One region of the Streptomyces kurssanovii genome, then DNA from elsewhere that is predicted to be linked to it. Evidence: predicted binding sites of a transcription regulator. Region 1 holds the regulator's gene; each other region holds the start of a gene.
What was found. Region 1 encodes HrcA, which represses chaperone genes, less so after heat shock. Its sites were predicted from a motif close to TTNGCACTCNGNNNNNCNGAGTGCNAA; they were not measured.
Positions count from the first base shown of each region.

Region 2: the regulator HrcA is predicted to act here: its motif matches at 2,478-2,504, upstream of groL (chaperonin GroEL).
Region 3: the regulator HrcA is predicted to act here: its motif matches at 2,600-2,626, upstream of groES (co-chaperone GroES).

Region 1 covers NZ_JBFAQK010000064.1:24,436-29,214, reverse strand. Annotated here, with positions in the region: gene AB0K36_RS29780 (nitronate monooxygenase) at 1-580, opposite strand, end outside; gene dnaJ (molecular chaperone DnaJ) at 681-1,817, opposite strand; gene hrcA (heat-inducible transcriptional repressor HrcA) at 1,818-2,843, opposite strand; gene AB0K36_RS29765 (MBL fold metallo-hydrolase) at 3,030-3,752, shown strand; gene AB0K36_RS29760 (DUF3097 domain-containing protein) at 3,779-4,585, shown strand; gene hemW (radical SAM family heme chaperone HemW) at 4,629-4,779, opposite strand, start outside.
Region 2 covers NZ_JBFAQK010000008.1:117,783-122,561, forward strand. Annotated here, with positions in the region: gene thrC (threonine synthase) at 1-1,267, shown strand, start outside; gene AB0K36_RS09280 (MoaD/ThiS family protein) at 1,317-1,592, shown strand; gene AB0K36_RS09285 (cold-shock protein) at 2,027-2,230, shown strand; gene groL (chaperonin GroEL) at 2,633-4,255, shown strand; gene AB0K36_RS09295 (alpha/beta hydrolase) at 4,491-4,779, shown strand, end outside.
Region 3 covers NZ_JBFAQK010000001.1:226,901-231,679, forward strand. Annotated here, with positions in the region: gene AB0K36_RS01150 (hypothetical protein) at 1-220, shown strand, start outside; gene AB0K36_RS01155 (THUMP-like domain-containing protein) at 277-1,455, opposite strand; gene AB0K36_RS01160 (polysaccharide deacetylase family protein) at 1,546-2,508, shown strand; gene groES (co-chaperone GroES) at 2,772-3,080, shown strand; gene groL (chaperonin GroEL) at 3,229-4,779, shown strand, end outside.

The DNA.
Region 1 (4,779 bases):
CGGACCCGTCGGTCGCGGGGTCGTCCCGATGCGTGCCCTGATGGCCGCCGGCCTCGACGCCCTGCACGCACACCGCGTCGGCACCGGCCCACTGGGCCGCCTGTGCCTCCTCCGGCGTGGTGACGGTCACGATCGTGAAGGTGCCCGCCTTGCCGAACGACTCGAAGACGCTGCGCGAGGGACAGCCGAAGGTGAACGAGACGACCGGGACGGGGTCGTCGAGCAGGATCGCGAGCTTGGCGTCGTAGCCGTCGTCCCGGTCCCGGTCCGGATCACCGAGCGGCGTCTCGTACCAGGCGGCCTCACCGGCGAGCTGGTCGCGGTAGACACCGACGGCGGCGGGGTCGGCGTTGCCGGGCTGCGGCATGAACAGGTTGACGCCGAAGGGCCGCGCGGTCAGCCCGCGGACCTGTTTGACCTCTTCGTACATCCCGTCCGCCGTCTTGTACCCGGCGGCCAGGAAGCCCAGCCCACCGGTCTCCGACACGGCGGCGGCCAGCTGCGGACAGGAAGCGCCGCCGGCCATGGGTGCCTGCACGATCGGATGACGGCAGAGGCCGGCCAGCACGGATGACGACATGCACGCATCGTGCCACGTCCCCGCGACGGGGCCGAATCCCCCATTCCGCCTGAGCCGTCACCGGGCGGGCCGACGTCGTCGGCCCCCCGGCGATCACCGGCTAACGCCCGTTGAACGCGTCCTTCAGCCGCGAGAACAGCCCCTGCTGGCCCGGCTGGAACTGGCCCAGCGGCCGCTCCTCGCCCCGCAGCTTCGCCAGGTCCCTCAGCAGTCGCTCCTGCTCCACGTCCAGCTTGGTCGGCGTCGTCACCTCGACGTGCACGATCAGGTCGCCCCGGCCGCCGCCGCGCAGGTGCGTGATGCCGCGGCCGTGCAGCGGGATCGACTGGCCGGACTGCGTGCCCGGGCGGATGTCGACCTCCTCCACGCCGTCGAGCGTCTCGAGCGGGCACTTCGTGCCCAGCGCCGCCGCGGTCATGGGGATCGTCACCGTGCAGTGCAGGTCGTCGCCGCGCCGCTGGAAGACGGGGTGGGCGACCTCGTGGATCTCGACGTACAGGTCACCGGCGGGGCCGCCGCCGGGGCCGACCTCGCCCTCGCCCGCGAGCTGGATCCGGGTGCCGTTGTCGACACCGGCCGGGATCTTCACGGTCAGCGTCCGCCGCGACCGGATGCGGCCGTCGCCGGCGCACTCGGGGCACGGGGTCGGCACGACGGTGCCGAAGCCCTGGCACTGCGGGCAGGGCCGCGACGTCATGACCTGGCCCAGGAAGGACCGCGTCACCTGCGAGACCTCGCCGCGTCCGCGGCACATGTCGCAGGTCTGCGCCGATGTGCCGGGCGCCGCGCCTTCGCCGGAGCACGTCGTGCAGACGACGGCCGTGTCGACCTGGATGTCCTTCGTGGTGCCGAAGGCCGCTTCGCTGAGCTCGATCTCCAGCCGGATCATCGCGTCCTGGCCGCGGCGCGTACGCGAGCGCGGCCCGCGCTGCGACGCCGTGCCGAAGAACGCGTCCATGATGTCGGAGAAGTTGCCGAAGCCGCCCGCGCCGAAGCCTCCGGCGCCGCCGCCCCCCGCCTGCGAGAGCGGATCGCCGCCGAGGTCGTAGACCTGCTTCTTCTGCGGGTCCGAGAGCACCTCGTACGCGGCGTTGATCTCCTTGAAGCGCTCCTGCGTCTTCGGGTCCGGATTCACGTCCGGGTGGAGTTCGCGCGCGAGGCGGCGGAAGGCCTTCTTGATCTCGTCCTGCGATGCGTCGCGGCGTACGCCGAGTACGGCGTAGTAGTCCGTGGCCACTTACGACTCCGCCAGGATCTGTCCGACGTAACGTGCCACTGCGCGTACCGCTCCCATCGTTCCGGGGTAGTCCATGCGGGTCGGTCCGACCACGCCGAGTTTCGCTACTGCCTCGTCGCCCGAACCGTAGCCGACCGAGACCACGGACGTGGAGTTGAGGCCTTCATGGGCGTTCTCGTGACCGATACGTACGGTCATGCCCATACCGCCCGACTCATTCGCCTCGCCGAGCAGCTTCAGGAGCACCACATGCTCCTCGAGCGCCTCCAGCACCGGCCGGATGGTCAGCGGGAAGTCGTGTCCGAAGCGGGTCAGATTGGCGGTGCCGCCGATCACGAGCCGCTCCTCGGTCTCCTCGACCAGGGTCTCGAGCAGGGTGGAGAGCACCGTGGAGACGGTGCCGCGGTCCTCGTGCTCGAAGGATTCGGGAAGGTCCTGCACCAGCTGCGGCACGTCCGCGAAGCGGCGTCCCACGACCCGGCTGTTGAGCCGGGCCCGCAGGTCCGCGAGCGAGGTGTCGCCGAACGGGGCGGGGCAGTCGATCATGCGCTGCTCGACCCGGCCCGTGTCCGTGATCAGCACGAGCATCAGGCGGGCGGGCGCGAGGGAGAGGAGCTCCACGTGCCGGACCGTGGACCGGGTCAGCGACGGGTACTGGACGACGGCGACCTGCCGGGTGAGCTGCGCCAGCAGCCGCACCGTACGTCCCACGACGTCGTCGAGGTCGACCGCCCCGTCCAGGAAGTTCTGGATGGCGCGGCGCTCCGGCGACGACAGCGGCTTGACGCCGGCCAGCCGGTCGACGAACAGCCGGTACCCCTTGTCCGTGGGGATCCGCCCGGCGCTCGTGTGAGGCTGGGCGATGAAGCCCTCCTCCTCCAGCACGGCCATGTCGTTGCGGACGGTGGCCGGGGAGACGCCGAGGTTGTGACGCTCGGTGAGGGCCTTGGACCCGACAGGTTCCTCGGTGCCGACGTAGTCCTGGACGATGGCGCGCAGCACCTCGAGCCTGCGTTCGCTGAGCATTCGCGCACCTCCAGCTGTGGTTCCTCTGTGTGTCCTGGCACTCGGTGCGCCCGAGTGCCAGCATTCCCCCGGCCAGTGTACGGCTGCCGGGTACGCGGGTAGCAAGGGTGGCCGACCGTGCGGTCGGACACGCGCTCGTGCGGCCCGCGCAGGTCGATGCGGATGTGATGCGGATAGCGTCGCCGTATGGACGTCAGTTGGGAAGACTTCGGCTGGGAACGGCTGGCCGAGGGGGTCGGCCGCCGCCGCCTCCCGGGATGGGACGCGACCGTCGGCCTGGTCGCCGGCGAGGACGCGGTGCTCATGTACGACACGGGCTCCACGCTCCGTGAGGGGGCCGAGCTGCGGGCCCAGGCGCAGGCGCTGCTGGGCGGGCGCCGAGTGACGCACATCGCACTCAGCCATCCCCACTTCGACCATGTGCTGGGCACGGCGGCCTTCGCGGGGGCGGAAGTGTACGGGGCTGTGGGCATGGACACGCTGCTGCGCCGGGAGCGGGACGCGCTCCGCGCGTCCGCGATCCGGCACGGGGTCGCTGCCGAGGAGGCGGCGGAGGCCGCGGACATGGTGGTGGCGCCGCAGCACGCGGTGTGCGGGGAGTGGACGCTCGACCTGGGCGGCCGTCAGGTGCTGCTGGCCAATGTGGGCCCCGGCCACTCCGGCCACGACCTGGCGCTGCTGGTGCCCGCCGAACGGGAGGTGGTGTTCTGCGGGGACCTGGTGGAGGAGTCCGGGGAGCCGCAGGCCGGCAGCGACGCCGTCGGGCCCCGGTGGCCCGCGGCCCTGGACAGGCTGCTGGCCCTCGGCGGCGAGGACGCCCTGTACGTCCCCGGGCACGGCGCGGTGGTGGACGCGGCGTTCGTACGGGCCCAGCGCGGCGAACTGGCGGCGCGTTTCGGCGTGTCGTAGCGGCGTGCGGCCGTATCGTCGTGCGAATGCGCAGCTACAGCCCTGATCTCACGCCGCCGTGGAAGCGGTCGAAGCCCGTGCCGGAGGTCCCGGCCGACCCTGAGCTGGTGGTCGAGGAGGTGTCGACCGGTTTCTGCGGCGCGGTGATCCGCTGCGAGGCGGGGACGGTCACCCTGGAGGACCGCTTCGGCAAGCACCGGGTGTTCCCGCTCGAGCCGCGGGGCTTCCTGCTGGAGGGCAAGGTCGTCACGCTGGTCCGTCCGGCCCCAGCGGCCCCGTCCCGTCCGTCCCGTACGGCCTCCGGCTCTCTCGCCGTTCCCGGCGCCCGGGCGCGGGTCGCGCGTGCGGGCCGCATCTACGTGGAGGGCCGCCACGACGCCGAGCTCGTGGAGCGGGTGTGGGGCGACGACCTGCGGATCGAGGGCGTGGTGGTCGAGTACCTGGAGGGCGTCGACGACCTGCCGTCGATCGTCGCGGACTTCTCCCCCGGCCCCGACGCCCGCCTCGGCGTCCTGGTGGACCACTTGGTCGAGGGCTCCAAGGAGTCGCGTATCGCGGCCTCGGTCACGGACCCGCACGTGCTGGTGGTGGGCCACCCGTACATCGACGTGTGGGAGGCGGTGAAGCCCTCTTCTGTGGGCATCCCGGCGTGGCCCACGGTGCCGCGCGGACAGGACTGGAAGACGGGCGTGTGCCGCGCCCTCGGCTGGCCGGAGAACACGGGCGCGGCCTGGCAGCACATCCTGTCGAAGGTGACGAGCTACAAGGACCTGGAGCCTGCGCTGCTGGGGCGGGTCGAGGAGCTGATCGACTTCGTCACGGTGTCCGACTAGCGGGGACGCCCGGGCAAGGTCCCGGATTCACCCCGGCGAGTGATCAGTCCACCAGGTCCCGCACCACCGCGTCCGCCAGCAGCCGTCCCCGCAGGGTCAGCACCGCGCGACCGGCCTCGTACGGGCCGGGCTCCAGCAGCCCGTCCGCCAGGGAACGGGCGGCCGCCGCGAGGCCCGCCTCACGCAGGAGGTCC
Region 2 (4,779 bases), on a different contig from region 1:
CGCGTCCACCTCCGTGGACCTCGGCCCCGCCGCCGCACTCTCGTGCCGCGAGTGCGGACAGCGTTTCGAACTCGGTCCCATCTTCGCCTGCGCCGAGTGTTTCGGGCCGCTCGAAGTCGCCTACGACCTGCCGAGCGGCAGCCCCGAAGAGCTCCGGAAGCGGATCGAGGCGGGCCCGGCCAACATCTGGCGCTACGCCCCGCTGCTGCCCGTCCCGGCCGACGTGGCCGACAAGCCGAACCTGAACCCGGGCTGGACCAAGCTGGTCAAGGCCGACAACCTCGCCCGCGAACTGGGCGTCACCGGCGGCCTTTTCATCAAGGACGACTCCGGCAACCCGACGCACTCCTTCAAGGACCGGGTCGTCGCCCAGGCCCTCGAGGCCGCCCGTGCCTTCGGCTTCACCACCCTGTCCTGCTCCTCCACGGGCAACCTCGCGGGCGCGGTCGGCGCCGCCGCCGCGCGGGCCGGTTTCCGCTCCTGCGTGTTCATCCCCCACGACCTCGAGCAGGGCAAGGTCGTCATGGCCGCGGTGTACGGCGGCGAGCTCGTCGGCATCGAGGGCAACTACGACGACGTGAACCGCTTCTGCTCCGAGCTCATCGGCGACCCGCTGGGCGAGGGCTGGGGCTTCGTCAACGTCAACCTCCGCCCGTACTACGCGGAGGGCTCCAAGACCCTCGCGTACGAGATCTGCGAGCAGCTCGGCTGGCGGCTGCCGGACCAGCTGGTCGTCCCGATCGCCTCCGGCTCCCAGCTCACGAAGATCGACAAGGGTCTTCAGGAGCTGATCAAGCTCGGGCTCGTCGAGGACAAGCCGTACAAGATCTTCGGCGCCCAGGCCGAGGGCTGTTCGCCGGTGTCGACCGCCTTCAAGGCCGGTCACGACGTCGTGCGGCCCCAGAAGCCGAACACCATCGCCAAGTCCCTCGCCATCGGCAACCCGGCCGACGGCCCGTACGTGCTGGACATCGCGCGTCGCACGGGCGGAGCCGTCGAGGACGTGAACGACGAGCAGGTCGTCGACGCGATCAAGCTGCTGGCCCGCACCGAGGGCATCTTCGCCGAGACGGCCGGTGGCGTGACGGTGGGTGTGACGAAGAAGCTGATCGAGGCGGGCCTGCTCGACCCGGCGCTCACCACCGTCGTGCTCAACACCGGCGACGGTCTCAAGACCCTCGACGCCGTCGCGGAGACCTCGCAGGCGACCGCCGTCATCCGCCCGAGCCTGGCCGCGTTCCGCGACGCGGGCCTGGCCGCCCACTGAGAACCTTGCTCCGCACTGCCACGCCGTACTCCGCCGAGAGGTGACGAACATGAGCGTCAACGTCCGCATCCCCACCATCCTCCGTACGTACACGGGCGGCCGGGCCGAGGTCCCGGCGGAGGGCGCGACCCTCGCCGAGGTCATCGCGGACCTGGAGAAGAACCACACGGGCATCGCCGCCCGTGTCCTGGACGACCAGGGCAAGCTGCGCCGGTTCGTCAACGTGTACGTGAACGACGACGATGTCCGTTTCGAGCAGGGCCTCGAGACGGCCACGCCGGACGGTGCGGGCGTGTCGATCATCCCCGCCGTCGCCGGCGGCTGACGGTATCGGGGGAGCGGACGCCAAGCTTTCCCCAGGGATTTACCCGCAGTTACTGAATTGCCCCCTCCGCCAGAGAAGCGGAGGGGGCAATTCTGCATGGTTGAGCGCGGTAGAGTTTGGGAAGCCCCCTTCGCCGGCCGCTCGAGAATGCCTTCAAGTTCCGCAAGAATGCGGCCAAACCATGCGATCGAATTGCCACTTAGGCGTTATTTGCCGGGCCCGACTTGCCCCGGAATTCCATGAATTGACACGGATCGGTCGTTCGGTCCTGCCCAGATTTCTCGTCCGATTGACCTGTTGCAGAGGGCAGTTGGGCAGATACATTCAGCCGCGGTCGACGCGTTCCGGCGCACACCCCTCCTGCTGGGGTGGAGGTCTGACCCGGGTCCGCGAAGTGCGGTCCTGCGCAAGGGCCAGTAATAGGGGAGTTAGGCATGGCTCAGGGCACCGTCAAGTGGTTCAACGCGGAGAAGGGGTACGGCTTCATCGCGGTCGACGGTGGTGCGGATGTTTTCGTCCACTACAGCGCGATCCAGATGGACGGATACCGCACCCTTGAAGAAGGTCAGCGAGTCGAATTCGAGATCTCGCAGGGCCAGAAGGGTCCGCAGGCGGACATGGTCAAGCTCGCCGTCTGATCCAACTGATCGAGGCGCGATCGGCCACCGACGCACTCACGCATGAGGGGCTCGCCTCCCGGCCACCGGGAAGCGGGCCCCTCACGCGTGTCCGGACACCGCCGCGGCCGCCGAGCCTTCATCGGAGGCGCGCGTGCGTCCACCCTCCCCCAGAGCTTCGCCCGGGTGGTGTCCCCACCGACCGCCGGCCCTCATGGAGCCTTCGAAGGCGCTTGCACTCTCAGGGGTCGAGTGCTAATCATTGGCGTTAGCACTCTCCCAGTGAGAGTGACAGAACTTGGATCGGGTCGGTGAGGTCCGTGAGCCTGGTGGGGCAAGGAACCACAAGGCGCGCAGGCCGTCCGTCGCGGGCGCCGGATGCGATCCGAAGCAATCCACCCCAGTCCGGGAGGACCACTTCACATGGCCAAGATCATCGCGTTCGACGAGGAGGCACGGCGCGGTCTCGAGCGCGGGATGAACCAGCTCGCCGACGCCGTCAAGGTCACCCTTGGCCCCAAGGGTCGCAACGTCGTCCTCGAGAAGAAGTGGGGCGCCCCCACGATCACCAACGATGGTGTTTCCATCGCCAAGGAGATCGAGCTCGAGGACCCGTACGAGAAGATCGGCGCCGAGCTGGTCAAGGAAGTCGCCAAGAAGACGGACGACGTCGCCGGTGACGGTACGACCACCGCGACCGTCCTCGCCCAGGCGCTCGTCCGTGAGGGCCTGCGCAACGTGGCCGCCGGCGCCAACCCGATGGCCCTGAAGCGCGGCATCGAGAAGGCCGTCGAGGCCGTCTCCGGCGCCCTGCTCGAGCAGGCCAAGGACGTGGAGACCAAGGAGCAGATCGCCTCCACCGCCTCCATCTCCGCCGCTGATGTCCAGATCGGTGAGCTCATCGCCGAGGCCATGGACAAGGTCGGCAAGGAAGGCGTCATCACCGTCGAGGAGTCCCAGACCTTCGGTCTGGAGCTCGAGCTCACCGAGGGTATGCGCTTCGACAAGGGCTACATCTCGGCGTACTTCGCCACCGACATGGAGCGTATGGAGGCGTCCCTGGACGACCCGTACATCCTGATCGTCAACTCCAAGGTCGGCAACGTGAAGGACCTCCTTCCGCTGCTGGAGAAGGTCATGCAGTCCGGCAAGCCGCTGCTGATCATCGCCGAGGACGTCGAGGGTGAGGCCCTGTCGACCCTGGTCGTCAACAAGATCCGCGGCACCTTCAAGTCCGTCGCCGTCAAGGCCCCGGGCTTCGGCGACCGCCGCAAGGCCATGCTGAACGACATCGCCATCCTCACGGGCGGCACGGTCATCTCCGAGGAGGTCGGCCTCAAGCTCGAGAACGCCGGCCTGGACCTGCTGGGCCGCGCCCGCAAGGTCGTCATCACCAAGGACGAGACCACGATCGTCGACGGTGCCGGTGACAGCGACCAGGTCCAGGGTCGCGTCAACCAGATCCGTGCCGAGATCGAGAACAGCGACTCGGACTACGACCGCGAGAAGCTCCAGGAGCGCCTCGCGAAGCTGGCCGGCGGCGTGGCCGTCATCAAGGCCGGCGCGGCGACCGAGGTCGAGCTCAAGGAGCGCAAGCACCGCATCGAGGACGCCGTTCGCAACGCGAAGGCGGCCGTCGAGGAGGGCATCGTCGCCGGTGGTGGCGTGGCCCTGCTCCAGGCCTCCTCGGTCTTCGAGAAGCTCGAGCTCCAGGGCGACGAGGCGACCGGCGCCAACGCCGTGAAGCTCGCGCTGGAGGCCCCGCTCAAGCAGATCGCCGTCAACGGTGGTCTCGAGGGTGGCGTCATCGTCGAGAAGGTGCGCAACCTGCCCGTCGGCCACGGCCTGAACGCCGCGACCGGTGAGTACGTCGACATGATCGCCGAGGGCATCATCGACCCCGCGAAGGTGACCCGCTCTGCTCTGCAGAACGCGGCCTCCATCGCGGCGCTGTTCCTGACCACCGAGGCCGTCATCGCCGACAAGCCGGAGAAGGCCGCCGCGGCCGCTCCGGGCGGCATGCCGGGCGGTGACATGGACTTCTGATCCGCTCGCGGATCGGCGGACCGGTTTCACACCGAGGGCGGCACCCCTGCACGGGGGTGCCGCCCTCGGGCGTTCCCCGGCGGCGCACGGGGCACGACGTACGCCCGCGCCCGGGCGCGGACGTGGGCCCGGAGTCCGCCCCTGGGGGTGACCGGCTCGAGGTGGGGCAAACCCCCTGCCGGATACGGCAGTTGGTCCCGTGGGGCCGGGAGCGTAAATCCGGGAGGGTCGTGCCATGGCAATCACCCGAACGTTCCGGCTCCGTCCCGCCGTCACCGTCGCGTTGACGCTGCCCGCCCTCGCGACCACGCTGGTCGCCCTCCCCGCGCCGTCCGCGGAGGCGACCGGCCGTCCCGTGTCGACCGTCCGGTGGGGCCCCTGCCCCGGGACCGGGCTGGACCCGCGGCAGGAGTGCGGGACCGTGTCCGTGCCGCTGGACCACGCCGAGCCGCGCGGCCCGCACATCGCGCTCGCCGTGTCCCGGCTGCGCAGCGAGAAGCCCGAGGCCCGGCGCGGCACCCTGC
Region 3 (4,779 bases), on a different contig from region 1:
GTGCGCGTACGGCCTGTGGCTCTCCTTCACGGTCCCGGCCGGCGCCCGCCCGGGCGAGGACGCCCTGGCCGGTGTCGTCCTGTTGATGGGCCTGGGCCTGATCCTGTGGATCACCGGCCTGATCGGCATCGTGAAGGCGGTGAGCCACTACCGCTGGGCGCTCCGGCTGCTGTCACGCCCGGCACGTCCCACCACGGAGCGGGGCGGCGCGCACCGCTGACCCGACGATGTCGGTTTGCCCTCTCCTTTGCAAAGGCAGAGGGAATGCGATGTCCGCTACACCGGCCGGCCGATCAGCATCGTCGGCGCTCCCGCCACCCGGGTCAGGAAGACCGTTGCCGCGTTCGGCCCCTGCGGCTTCACCTTGCGGCGGATCTCTTCCGGTTCGACCGCTGAGCCGCGCTTCTTCACGGTGAGGTTGCCGACCCCGCGCTCCCGGAGCAGCGCCTTCAACTTCTTGAGGTTGAAGGGGAGTTCGTCGGTGATCTCGTAAGCCGTCGCATACGGGGTCGGGCGCAGTTCGTCCGAGGTGATGTACGCGATCGTCTCGTCGAGAAGGCCGCCCGACACGTCCTGAGCGACCTCCGCGACCAGGTGGGCGCGGATCGCGGCCCCGTCGGGTTCGTAGAGGTAGCGGCCGACCGGGCGCACCGGCGGGTTCGGCAGTCCGCGGCCGGTCAGGGTGTGCGGGCCCGGGAGGAGGGTGGCGCGGACCGTGGACGGTGCCGTGCCGAACCAGAGCACCGCTTCCTTGACGTCACCGCCGTCCGAGATCCACTCGGCCTCCGCGTCCTCGGGCACCGCCTCGTGGGGGATGCCCGGGGCGACCTTCAGGGCTGCGTGGGGGCGGCCGCGGGCCGCGCCGATCGCCCAGGACAGGGGCGGGGAGTACGCCTCCGGATCGAAGATGCGGCCACGTCCGCCGCGGCGGGCCGGGTCGGCGAAGACCGCGTCGTACGGAGTGGTGTCGATGTCCGTGACGTCCGCGCGGCGGACCTCGACCAGGGCGGACAGGCCCAGCGCTTCGGCGTTCGCACGTGCGACTTCCGCCGTGAGCGGGTCGCGGTCGACGGCCAGGACCGAGATGCCCGCCCGGGCCAGGGCGATCGCGTCGCCGCCGATGCCGCTGCACAGGTCCGCGACGCTGCGCACCCCGAGCGCGGCGAACCGCGCGGCCCGGTGGTCCGCGACGGAGCGGCGGGTGGACTGCTCGACGCCGTTCGGGGTGAAGAACATCCGGCGGGCGTCCTCCTCGCCGAACTTCGCCGCCGCCCGCTGCCGCAGCCGGGCCTGCCCCAGCGCAGCCGAGACCAGGGCTGCCGGGTGCTCGCGTCGCAGGCGGGTCGCGACGGCCAGTTCACGGGCGGGGTCGTAGGAGGCCAGCGAGGCCAGCAGCGCTTCGCCCTCCTCGGTGCGCAGTGCGGTGAAGGCGGCGAGCGGATCGAGGTCGTTCACCGGGCCATTGTGGGCCAGGTGGGGGATGGTGCGCTCATGACGGCGGTGTCGGACGGGTGAGCGGGTGGCGCGCTGACAGGATGCGTCGCCATGCAGCTAGTACGACAAAAGGGAAAACTGAGAGCGTATCGGGTCCGTGCGGCCCTTGTCTCGCTCGTCGTCGCCGCGCTCGGCTCCGGCTGTGCGGCCGAGGGGCCGCCCGAGGCCCCCCGCTCGGCCCGGCCCGCCGCCGAGAAGGAAGCGCGACGGGGCCCGCAGGCGCAGAAGCCGGACGCCCGGAAGGCCCGCGAGGCCGCCGGTGGCGGGTCGGCGCACCGGGAGAAGGCCGCGATCAGCCAGAAGGCCCGCGCCGCCGCCGCGAAGAAGTGGGGGCTCGAGCGGACGCCGCTGGCGGCGCCGCCGCCGCCCGCCGTCAAGCCGCGGATCACCACCCGCAAGGGGTTCGAGGTGAAGGGCGGGGAGGGGCTGCCGCCCGTGTTCACCACCGTCCCGACGAAGGAGAAGATCGTCTTCCTGACGATCGACGACGGCGCGGAGAAGGACCCCGAACTGCTGCGGATGATGTCCGACCTGCGGATCCCGTACAGCGCGTTCCTGAGCGACTACGTCATCAACGACGACTACGGCTACTTCGAGAAGATGCGGGACGGCGGAGTGGCCCTGCACAACCACACGCTCAACCACCCTTATCTGCCCGGGCTTTCGTACGCCGAGCAGAAGCGTGAGATCTGCGGCCAGCAGGACAAGCTGGAGAAGCGGTACGGGAGCCGGCCGCGGCTGATGCGCCCGCCGTACGGGAACTACAACAAGGACACCCTGCGCGTCGCCAAGAAGTGCGGGATCGAGGCCGTGCCGCTGTGGGCCTCGGAAGCGTTCCCCGACCACATGGAGTGGCGCGAGTGGGACCGGGACCTGCACCCGGGCGACATCATCCTCACGCACTTCCGTGGCGAGGAGGACTGGGCGGGCAGCATGCCGGACATGATCCGGCGGGTGATGCGGACGATCACGGAGAAGGGCTACGCCGTGGCCAGGCTCGAGGACTACGTCTGAGCCCGAGGCCGTCGAGCGGCCGGGGGCCGTGGCCGGGACGCGGGGCAGCGGCCGGCCCGGAGTCCGAATCGGAACGCCACGCGGTCTCGCATTGGCACTCCGCTTGACCGAGTGCTAATCGCAGTCATAGTCTCGGCCCTGGCACTCACCAAGTGAGAGTGCCAACACAGCGACGGGCAGGTCCGGCACCCGCGACGACGGATCGACCTGGTCGCCACCTCAGATCAGTTAACCCCGTGATCTCCGAAGGGGGAGGTCGGATCGTGACGACCGCCAGCTCCAAGGTTGCCATCAAGCCGCTCGAGGACCGCATTGTGGTCCAGCCGCTCGACGCCGAGCAGACCACGGCCTCTGGCCTGGTTATTCCGGACACCGCCAAGGAGAAGCCCCAGGAGGGCGTCGTCCTGGCCGTGGGCCCGGGCCGCTTCGAGAACGGCGAGCGCCTGCCGCTCGACGTGAAGACCGGCGACATCGTGCTGTACAGCAAGTACGGCGGCACCGAAGTGAAGTACAGCGGCGAGGAGTACCTCGTCCTCTCGGCCCGCGACGTGCTCGCGATCGTCGAGAAGTAGAAAAGCAGGGGCGCGCTCAGGGGTCATCGACCCCTGGGATTCCGCGCCAGTTCTGCCTCTGAGCTGCGCCCCTGGCCACCCCGCTGATGCCGGGCGGCGAGGGGCGCAGTTCTTTGAACACGAAATCCGAGAGGGCTGAACCGCTCCCATGGCGAAGATCCTGAAGTTCGACGAGGACGCCCGTCGCGCCCTCGAGCGCGGCGTCAACAAGCTTGCCGACACGGTCAAGGTGACGATCGGCCCCCGCGGCCGCAACGTCGTCATCGACAAGAAGTTCGGCGCTCCCACCATCACCAACGACGGCGTCACCATCGCCCGCGAGGTCGAGATCGAGGACCCGTACGAGAACCTGGGCGCCCAGCTGGTGAAGGAGGTGGCGACCAAGACCAACGACATCGCGGGTGACGGTACGACCACCGCCACCGTGCTGGCCCAGGCGCTGGTCCGCGAGGGTCTGCGCAACGTCGCCGCCGGTGCCTCCCCGGCCGCCCTGAAGAAGGGCATCGACGCCGCGGTCAAGGCCGTGTCCGAGGAGCTCCTCGCGACCGCCCGCCCGATCGAGGACAAGGCCGACATCGCCGCCGTGGCCGCGCTCTCCGCGCAGGACCAGCAGGTCGGCGAGCTCATCGCCGAGGCGATGGACAAGGTCGGCAAGGACGGTGTCATCACCGTCGAGGAGTCCAACACCTTCGGTCTGGAGCTCGACTTCACCGAGGGCATGGCCTTCGACAAGGGCTACCTGTCCCCGTACATGGTGACCGACCAGGAGCGTATGGAGGCCGTCCTCGACGACCCGTACATCCTGATCCACCAGGGCAAGATCACCTCCATCCAGGACATGCTGCCGCTGCTGGAGAAGGTCATCCAGGCCGGTGGCTCCAAGCCGCTGCTGATCATCGCCGAGGATGTCGAGGGCGAGGCGCTCTCCACCCTCGTCGTGAACAAGATCCGCGGCACCTTCAACGCGGTGGCCGTCAAGGCCCCCGGCTTCGGCGACCGCCGCAAGGCGATGCTCGGCGACATGGCCACCCTCACCGGTGCCACCGTCATCGCCGAAGAGGTCGGCCTCAAGCTCGACCAGGCCGGTCTGGACGTGCTGGGCACCGCCCGCCGCGTGACCATCACCAAGGACGACACCACCATCGTCGACGGTGGCGGCAAGTCCGAGGACGTCGCGGGCCGCGTCAACCAGATCAAGGCCGAGATCGAGTCCACCGACTCCGACTGGGACCGCGAGAAGCTCCAGGAGCGCCTCGCGAAGCTGGCCGGCGGCGTGTGCGTGATCAAGGTCGGCGCCGCCACCGAGGTGGAGCTGAAGGAGAAGAAGCACCGTCTCGAGGACGCCATCTCCGCGACCCGCGCCGCGGTCGAGGAGGGCATCGTCTCCGGTGGTGGCTCCGCGCTCGTCCACGCCGTGAAGGTGCTCGAGGGCAACCTGGGCAAGGAGGGCGACGAGGCCACCGGTGTCGCCGTCGTCCGCCGCGCCGCCGTCGAGCCGCTGCGCTGGATCGCCGAGAACGCCGGCCTCGAGGGCTACGTCATCACCGCCAAGGTGGCCGAGCTCGAGGCGGGTCAGGGCTTCAACGCCGCCACCGGCGAGTACGGCGACCTGGTCAAGGCCGGCGTCATCGACCCGGTCAAGGTCACGCGCTCCGCTCTGGAGAACGCGGCGTCCATCGCCTCCCTGCTGCTCACGACC